Regions from separate parts of the Streptomyces sp. NPDC054796 genome, predicted to be linked through region 2. Evidence: riboswitches for the same ligand, from Rfam matches in the RefSeq annotation. Region 2 holds a riboswitch; the other holds the start of a gene.
The links. A riboswitch is a leader RNA that binds a small molecule or an ion and turns the genes downstream of it on or off. The one in region 2 is predicted to bind glycine.
Positions count from the first base shown of each region.

Region 1: another riboswitch for glycine. It lies ahead of gcvP (aminomethyl-transferring glycine dehydrogenase); the one in region 2 lies ahead of gcvT (glycine cleavage system aminomethyltransferase GcvT).

Region 1 is NZ_JBSHAO010000041.1:67,078-71,846, forward strand. Features, by position in the region: gene gcvP (aminomethyl-transferring glycine dehydrogenase) at 1-2,349, opposite strand, end outside; glycine riboswitch at 2,546-2,643, opposite strand; partial or broken gene ACWGJ2_RS28520 (PRC-barrel domain-containing protein) at 2,786-3,190, shown strand; gene ACWGJ2_RS28525 (DNA polymerase IV) at 3,079-4,769, opposite strand, start outside.
Region 2 is NZ_JBSHAO010000020.1:95,202-99,970, reverse strand. Features, by position in the region: gene ACWGJ2_RS18770 (hypothetical protein) at 1-1,586, shown strand, start outside; gene ACWGJ2_RS18765 (AAA family ATPase) at 1,802-2,482, opposite strand; glycine riboswitch at 2,669-2,802, shown strand; gene gcvT (glycine cleavage system aminomethyltransferase GcvT) at 2,946-4,073, shown strand; gene gcvH (glycine cleavage system protein GcvH) at 4,284-4,664, shown strand; gene glyA (serine hydroxymethyltransferase) at 4,722-4,769, shown strand, end outside.

The sequences.
Region 1 (4,769 bases), on a different contig from region 2:
CGTGGCACGGCGCAGCCCCTCGGCGCCCATCAGCCGCAGATACGCCCAGGAGATCGGCAGGATCCCCGCCGAACCCCACGGCGCGCCGGAGACCGGGCCGATACCGGTGCTGGGCCCGGCGGCGGCCTGGAGGGGGTGGTTCGGCAGGTACGGGGCAAGGTGCTCGCGCACGCCGATGGGGCCCACCCCGGGGCCGCCGCCGCCGTGCGGGATGCAGAACGTCTTGTGCAGGTTCAGGTGCGACACGTCCGCGCCGAACCGTCCCGGCTTCGCCACGCCCACCAGCGCGTTGAGGTTCGCGCCGTCCACGTACACCTGGCCGCCCGCGTCGTGCACGGCGGCGCAGATGTCGCTGATGTGCTCCTCGAACACGCCGTGCGTCGAGGGGTAGGTGACCATCAGCACGGCCAGCTCGGAGCCGTGCTTCTCGATCTTGGCGTGCAGGTCGTCCAGCTCGACGTCGCCGTTCTCGCTGGTCTTCACGACGACGACCTTCATGCCCGCCATCACCGCGCTCGCGGCGTTGGTGCCGTGCGCTGAGGAGGGGATGAGGCAGACGGTGCGCTGCTCGTCACCGGCCGCGCGGTGGTACGCGCGCACCGCGAGCAGTCCCGCCAGCTCACCCTGCGAACCGGCGTTGGGCTGGAGGGAGACCTTGTCGTAGCCGGTGATCTCGGCCAGCCGCTCCTCCAGCTCCTGGATGAGGGTGAGATAGCCCTGCGCCTGCTCGGCGGGCGCGAAGGGGTGCAGCGCGCCGAACTGCGGCCAGGTGACCGGCTCCATCTCCGTCGTGCCGTTCAGCTTCATCGTGCAGGAGCCGAGCGGGATCATGCCGCGGTCCAGCGCGTAGTCGCGGTCGGCGAGGCGGCGCAGATAGCGCAGCATCGCCGTCTCCGAGCGGTGCTCGTGGAAGACCGGGTGCGTCAGGTACTCGTCCTCGCGCAGCAGCCCTGCGGGCAGCGTGTCGTCCGTCGCCGCGTCCAGCCGCTCGACGTCGGCCTCGACCTCGAAGGCGGCCCACACGGCGGCGAGCTGGGCGCGGCCCGTCGTCTCGTCGCAGGTGATCCCGACGTGGTCGGCGTCCACGTGCCGCAGGTTGACGCCCTTGTCGCGGGCGCGGGCCACGATCCGGGCCGCGCCGTCCGGCACCCGCACGGTGACGGTGTCGAAGTACGCCGCGTGCACGACCTCCACGCCGCCCTGCCGCAGGCCCTCGGCGAGGAGCGCGGTGTAGCGGTGGGTGCGGCGCGCGATGGCGGCCAGCCCGTCGGGGCCGTGGTAGACCGCGTACATCCCGGCCATCACGGCGAGGAGCACCTGCGCGGTGCAGATGTTGCTGGTGGCCTTCTCGCGGCGGATGTGCTGCTCACGGGTCTGGAGCGCGAGGCGGTACGCCTGGCGGCCGTCGGCGTCCTTGGAGACGCCGACGAGACGGCCCGGCAGGCTGCGCGCGTACGCGTCGCGCACGGACATGTAGCCCGCGTGGGGCCCGCCGAAGCCCATGGGGACGCCGAAGCGCTGGCTGGAGCCGACGGCGATGTCCGCGCCCAGTTCGCCGGGCGAGGTGAGGAGGGTCAGCGCGAGCAGATCGGCGGCGACGGTGACGATGGCGCCCAGCTCGTGGGCCTGGTCGACGAGGGCACGCGGATCGCGCACGGCGCCGGAGGCGCCCGGATACTGGAGCAGGACGCCGAAGACGCCACGCTCGGCGATCGCGGCCGGGATGCCCTCGCTCAGATCGGCGACGACGACCTCGACGCCGGTGGGCTCGGCCCGGGTCCGCAGGACGGCGACAGTCTGCGGCAGGCAGTCGGCGTCGACGAGATACACGCCCTGCTTGACCTTGCCGACCCGGCGCGACATGGCCATCGCCTCGGCCGCCGCGGTGGGCTCGTCCAGGAGGGAGGCGCCGGAGGTGGGCAGTCCGGTCAGGTCCGCGACGACGGTCTGGAAGTTGAGCAGCGCCTCCAGGCGGCCCTGGGAGATCTCGGGCTGGTACGGGGTGTACGCCGTGTACCAGGCGGGGTTCTCCATGACGTTGCGGAGGATCACGGGCGGGGTGAACGTCCCGTGGTACCCCAGGCCGATCATGGAGTGCAGCACCTCGTTGCGCCCGGCGAGGGAGTGCAGCTCGGCCAGCACGTCCGCCTCGCTGCGGGCTTCCGGCAGGTCGAGGGCTTCGACGCTCTTGATCACGTCGGGCACCGCGGCGGCGGTCAGCTCGTCCAGCGAGCCGTAGCCGACCTGGGCGAGCATCTTCGCCTGCGCGCCGGTGTCGGGGCCGATGTGGCGTCGCTCGAACGGTGTGCCGCGCTCCAGCTCGGTGAGGGGGATGCGATGGGAAGTCATCTGCGGAGGCCTCCTGGTCTCTGCGACCTTTGGGGGCACCACGGCGCGGGTGCCCGGATGGCCTCCCCCTCTGTCATCACGACCTGAGAGTTTCACCGGACCGTCCGGCAGTGTGGCCCGCCCGGCCCGGCTTTCACCGTCGGTGAGGAGGGGCACCCGGCGCTGGACCGCGGCCCGCCCTGCTTTCCAGAGTGACCTCGTCCGCGCGGTACGTGAGCCTGAGAGATTCCGGGGAGGGGTTGCTCCTTCGGCGCCTCGGGCGACTTTGCCAGAGGACTCTCCCGCACGGGGTCGACAGCCGTTTCCGAGCCTACCAGCGAGGTAGGACGAGGGGACCGGCTGTGCGCTCAAGTGGCCAATGGCCGAAATCTGCCTTTTCGTTGTACTAAGGACTCCAGGGACTCTGATGGAGCAGCCGCGACCAGGAGGAGGGACCGTGCAGACCGATATCGATCCGCGGAGCCTGATCGGCCGCAGGGCCGTCGACAGCAGGGGGACGAAGATCGGCACCGTGGACGAGGTGTATCTCGACGACGCCACGGGCGAACCCGAGTGGGCTGCCGTACGCACCGGCATCTTCAGCCGTGACGCCTTCGTACCCCTGGAGCCGAGCGAGGTGGAGAACGAGGCGCTGCGCATCCCCTTCGAGCGCGACCTGATCAAGGAAGCGCCCGACTTCGGAGTGGGCCGCCACCTCTCCCCCGAGCAGGAGCTACAGCTCTACCACCACTACGGGCTCGACGTGCCCGTGAGGGGCGAGGGCCCCTCCCCCACCACGGCACCCCCCGTCCCGCCGCTCGCGGCCCGGGACCGGAACTTCGGGCGCGTGGCCGGGTCCGGTTCCGGCTCCGGGGGCTGAGAGGCGGCACCCGGGGGACGATCCGCCCCTGCGGCACCGTCGGCACCGGGCAGCCCTGCCGTCGCCGCCCGCGCGGCCGGGTCAAGGTCAGGGGACGAGGGCGAGGGCAGGTCCGCGTCGGCCGCCGTCCGCGCCATCGCCGCCAGTGGTGGCGGATCGGCCGGGCTGAGGTCCGGATCGCCGACGGAGAACGTCCGCACCCGGCCCGGTACCGAGCCCGGATACTCGAACCGCACGGTCACCCTGCCTATGCCGCTGCCCTGGACCCACCCCGGCCCGTACTCGGCGTGCCGGACATCGTGCCCCGCCACCCAGCGCCTGCCCACGGGCACCTCGGCGGCAGGCTCACGCGCCGGTGCCGGTGCCGGTGCCGAGGCCGGTTCCCCGTTCCGCGGCTGCTCGGCCGCTGATCCGGTCCCGGTTCCGGTCGCCGACCCGGCGCCCACGGCTGTCCCGTCCGACCCGGCCGCCGGGTGCGCGGCGTCGTCCACCGCTTCCTCCACAGGCTCACCGGGAGCGACATCGGCGGCGAGAGCGGCACCGTCAGCAGCGCCCTCAGCGCCACCGGCCGCACCCTCACCGCCGGCAGCGGCATCAACCGCACTGAGCGCCTCCGCCGCACTGGCCTGCGCGAACAGATCCTCCTGCGTGAAGTCCGCGAGCCCGCTCACCCCGACCCCCAGCAGCCGCACCCCCGAGGTGGTGTCCACGCCGTCGATGAGCCGCGCCGCGGCCTCGCGCACCACCCCCGGGTCGTCGGTGGGCCCCCGGAGTGTCTCGGAGCGGGTGAGCGTCGAGAAGTCGTAGCTCCGGACCTTGATCACCACGGTCCTCCCTGAGCGCCCCGCCGCGCGCAGCCGCTCCACGCAGCGGTCCGCCAGCCGGGCCACCTCCAGCCGCACCCGGGTCCTGTCGGTGAGGTCCACATCGAAGGTGTCCTCGACGGAGACCGACTTCGCGTCCCGCTCGGCGACCACGGGCCGCGCGTCCAAGCCGTTCGCCATGGCATAGAGCGAAGCTCCGTGCGCCCTGCCCAGCAGCCGCAGCAGCTCCGCCTCGCCCGCCTCGGCCGTCTCGCCCACGGTGGTGATCCCGGCCCGGCGCAGGACCTCGGCCGTGGCGGGCCCGACGCCGGGCAGCGTCCGCACGGGCATGGGCGCCAGCAGCTCGCGCTCGGTGCCCGGCGTGATCAGCACCAGGCCGTCCGGCTTGGCCTGCTCCGAGGCGATCTTGGCCAGCATCTTGGACCCGGCGAGCCCCACCGAGCCGCTGAGCCCCGTGGCCCGCCTGATCTCCTCGCGCAGCCGCTCCCCGACGGCCCGCACGTCCTCGGCACGGGTCCCGGGCCCGACCTCGCCGCCCGCCTCCAGATCCACGAACGCCTCATCGAGGCTCAGCGGCTCCACGAGCGGGGAGAGGCGGGCGAGCAGTTCCATGACGATGTCGCTCACCTGCCGGTACAGCGCGCCGCGCGGCGTCAGATAGGCGGCGTTGGGGCACAGGCGCCGCGCCTGGGCCATGGGCATCGCGGAGTGCACCCCGAAGACCCGAGCCTCGTACG
Region 2 (4,769 bases):
GTCTCAGCAAGACCGCGGCGGCGGGCATCGCCGCCGCTCTCACCGGCTCGCTGGCCCTCGGGGCCGGCACGGCCGCCGCCTTCGATCATGGCCCCCGCCACGAGGGGGCCCCGCCCGCGCCGGGGTCGTCGTCGGCGCTCATTCCGCAGGTCGAAGCCCTCAAGAACATCGGCGGCCTCCTCACTCCCGTCTCGAACCTCGTGGACGGGGTACTCCAGGCCAAGAACGGCAAGCTCCCCCAGAACGAGGCCAAGGAGCACTCGGCCGAGGTCGGGAAGGCGATCAGCACGCTGAAGAAGGCCGCGGCGGCGAAGCAGGCCACCGGCTCCCACCGCGCCCAGGCCCCCTCGGACATGACCCTGAAGGCCGCCGAGGACCTCCGTACCCGCGTCGACGCGCTGCTCAAGGCGTCCGCGGCCGGCGACAGGCAGCGGACGTCCGGCGCCGTGAAGGCCACCCTGACCGGCGCCGTCAACGTGATGGCGGGCGGCCTCTCCGACGGGCGGCTGCCCGCCGCCGACCTCAAGGGCCTGCCGAAGCTGTCCGGGACCCAGCAGGGGCCCGGGGCGGCCACCGCGCCCCGCGCACTGGAGGCCCCCACGCCCTCGGGGCTGCGCGGCGCCGGTGAGCTGGCCCGGCAGAGCGAGCTGGTCGGCGACACCGGCAACGTCATCGTGCCGGTGGGCCGAGTACTGAACACGGTGCTCAAGGACCCGAAGGCCAAGCACAACGAGGCGGACCTCCAGAGAATGGGCAAGGCCGTCAAGGACGGGCTGGCCGAGCTCCAGCGGACCAGGTCCCAGCGGCCCGACCCCCAGCAGCCGCGGGACGAGAACCCCCAGAAGGAGACCCCGCCCCAGCCGGGTCAGCAGGACCAGCAGGAGAAGCCCCAGCAGGACCAGCCCCAGCCCGGACAGCAGGAGAAGCCCCAGGAAAAGCCCCAACAGCAGAAGCCGCAGGAGCAGAAGCCGCAGGAGAAGCCCCGGCCCGAGCAGAAGCAGCCGGAGCAGCCGGAGCAGCCGGAGCAGCAGCAGAACGCCCAGGAACCGCGCCAGGAGGCACCGAAGCCCGAGCAGAAGCCGGAACAGCGGCCGGAGCAGCAGCCCGAGCGGAAGCAGCAGGCGCAGCCGGAGCGGGAGAAGGAGGCGCCGGAGCACCAGCCGAAGCAGGACCAGCCGAAGCCGCAGGACACTCAGCAGCAGCAGGGCCCTGAGCAGGAGCAGGCGCTCCCGGTGCGGAAGAGCGGCACGCGAGCGGCCGACCGCCCCTCGGAGGGGAGCAGACTGACGCTCAAGGCGAGCACCCAGTTGCGCTCCAAGGTCGACGGGTTCCTGAGGGCCGCGTCCTCCGGCGACGAGCGCAAGGTCACCAACGAGGCGAGAACCATGCTCACCTCCACCGTCAACGTGCTGGCCAGCGTCGCCCTGGGCGGGGCGCTGCCCGAGCCCGACCTGAAGGGGCTGCCGAAGGCGGCGCCGATGCCGGAGGCCAAGGGCGCCAAGCGTGCCGAGGCCGCAGAGGGCGACAAGGCCCCCAAGTCGCCGAAGGCCCCGATCCTGCACATGGGCCACACCCCGGCGTTCTGACGCACCCACACGAGGGCGCGGGCGACCGCGCGCTCTGTCCCCGTGCGCGGCCCGTCACCGCTGAGCGGTGACGGGCCGCGCGCGTGCGGGGCACCGCGCACGCCTTGGTACGCCCCGGAACACGCCGGAACACGCCCCGGACGCATCCCCGAAGCGGACCCGGAAAGCACCCCGAACCGTGCCCCTGCTCGTCCCCTACGTGCCTTGGCTCGCCCCTACTCGAACGCCACCCCGCGCAGCGCAGCCGCCGCCTCCCGGTCCAGCAGCACGACCGAGGAGCAGCCCTCGGGCACCCGCCCTGCCTCCGCCTGCGCTATCAGGCGGCCCACGGCCCTGCGGTGCCGGGCGAAGGCGTACCCGGAGACGCCGCGGCCGCGCTCGGCCTGGCCCTCCAGGGCGACCACGGGCGGCACGTCGAGGAGCACCAGGTGCAGCCCTCTGCCGCGCCGCCGCGCGTCCCTGGCCAGCCAGCCGCGCACCCAGCCCTGCGTCCCGCAGTCGTGCACGACGACGCTCGCGCCCGAGGCCAGCGCCCGCCGCAGCCCCGCGTAGTGCGCGAGGCGGACCAGGGGACGGTAGACGCCGTAGGGCAGCCAGCCGGGCAGCCTGGCCTCCCAGCGCTCCCTGGTGTCCTGCGAGTCGATCCTGCTGACGGTGTCGTGGAGAGCCACCGTGCGCCGGATCAGCGTCGACTTGCCGCTGCCCGGCAGTCCCGAGACCACGACCAGGTCACCCGCCGCGAAGCGCAGCGTGCGTCTGGCGGCGGTGCCGCGCAGATCCCGCTCCAGGACGGGCACGGGGGCCTGCGCGGGCACCACCGCACCCGCACCGCCTCCCGCTCCGCCCCCCGTGACCGTCGCGGTCACCGTCGCGTAAGCACTGCGCAGACTGCCCACCTGATCGCCCTCCCCGGATACCTGCGTTTCCCGGGGGCCTCCCCCGGGCCCCCGGCGCTCCACCGCGGCTTTCCCCGAGAGTGTCAAGAAAAGGTAATGCGGTTCAAGACGATTGCTTCCCCGCCAGGAGCACCACGGGTACCCGCGCCGTGCCATGATGTGCGGGCCAACTCCATAACGGCCGCTTGAATCCGCGCGGGAGAGTCCCCGTCCGTACGCCGTCCGCCCCTCGCACAGTGTGCACGGAGGCGGCGTCCACGGGGCGCCGAAGGAGCAAGTCCTCCCTTGAATCTCTCAGGCCCCGATACCGCACAGGATGAGGCAGATCTGAAAAGCGAGCCGCCGCGCGGCTCCACCCAAGGTGCAAGCCGAGGCCCACGGTAACGGGCTCCTGGCGAACCTCTCAGGTTCCGATGACAGATGGGGAGGACATCCGGTCACTTGCCCCTGGAGCCTGACTGACATGAGCGACACCCCTCGTAAGACCGCACTCGACGCCACTCATCGCGCGCTCGGCGCGACGATGACCGACTTCGCGGGCTGGGACATGCCGCTGCGCTACGGCAGCGAGCGTGACGAACACAACGCCGTCCGCACTCGCGCGGGCCTGTTCGACCTCTCCCACATGGGTGAGATCACCGTCACGGGCCGGGACGCCGGGGCGCTGCTGGACTACTCGCTGGTCGGCAACCTGTCGGCGGTCGCCGTCGGCCGCGCCCGCTACACCATGATCTGCGACGAGGACGGCGGCATCCTCGACGATCTGATCGTCTACCGCACCGGCGAGGACACCTACATGGTCGTCGCCAACGCGGCCAACGCGCAGGTGGTCCTGGACGCGCTCACCGCGCGCGCCGAGGGCTTCGGCGCCGAGGTGCGCGACGACCGCGACGCCTACGCGCTGCTCGCGGTCCAGGGCCCCGAGGCCGTCGGCATCCTGCGGACGCTGACCGACGCCGATCTGGACGGGCTGAAGTACTACGCGGGCCTGCCGGGCACGGTCGCGGGCAAGGACGCGCTCATCGCCCGTACGGGCTACACCGGCGAGGACGGCTTCGAGCTGTTCGTCGCGCCCGGTGACGCCGTCGCCGTGTGGGAGGCGCTGACGGAGGCGGGCTCCGGCGCGGGGCTCGTGCCGTGCGGCCTGAGCTGCCGGGACACGCTGCGCCTGGAAGCGGGGATGCCGCTGTACGGGCACGAGCTGAGCACGTCGACCACGCCCTTCGACGCGGGTCTCGGCCGGACGGTGAAGTTCGAGAAGACGACGAACGAGGGACGTTTCGTCGGCCGCGAGCCCCTGGAGGCGGCGGCCGAGCGGGCGCGGAACAGCCCGCCGCGCAAGCTGGTCGGCCTGATCGCCGAGGGGCGCCGGGTGCCGCGCGCGGGGTACGGGGTGGTCTCGGCCGAGGGCGAGGTGATCGGCGAGGTCACCTCAGGGGCCCCCTCCCCGACCCTCGGCAAGCCGATCGCCATCGCCTACGTGGACGCCGCGCACGCGGAGCCGGGCACCAAGGGGGTCGCGGTGGACATCCGCGGTTCCCACGAGCCGTACGAGGTGGTCGCGCTGCCCTTCTACAAGAGGCAGCGCTGAAACCACCCGTCACGGGCCCGCCACCGGCGGACGGAGGCGCACTCCGGGAGCGGACGCGCCACCGCCGTACGGGCACCCGTCGGCACGCACCCCGCGTCGGCCCGTGCGGGCGCCCGCGCTCCGGCCCGTGCGGGCGCCCGCGCTGTGGAACTCGTCCCATCTTCCAAGACCGTTTTCCCCCGCACCCCTCTCATCCAGGAGAATCGCACCATGAGCAACCCCCAGCAGCTTCGCTACAGCAAGGAGCACGAGTGGCTGTCGGCCGCCGAGGACGGCGTCTCGACGGTCGGGATCACGGCGCACGCCGCCGAGGCACTCGGCGACGTCGTCTTCGTCCAGCTCCCTGAGGTCGGCGACGCGGTCACCGCGGGCGAGCCCTGCGGCGAACTGGAGTCGACCAAGTCCGTGAGCGACCTGTACGCACCGGTCTCCGGCGAGATCACCGAGATCAACCAGGACGTCGTGGACGACCCGGCACTGGTGAACTCGGCGCCCTTCGAAGGCGGCTGGCTGTTCAAGGTGAAGGTCTCGGAGGAGCCGGACGACCTGCTCTCCGCCGAGGAGTACACCGCCTTCGCCGCCGGAAGCTGAGCTGCTCTGCCCGTCTCCCGCCCACCCACCCCCAGCCGTGCCAACAGGGATGGTTTCATGTCGCTTTTGAATGGTTCTCTCCACGAGGTGGACCCGGACGTCGCC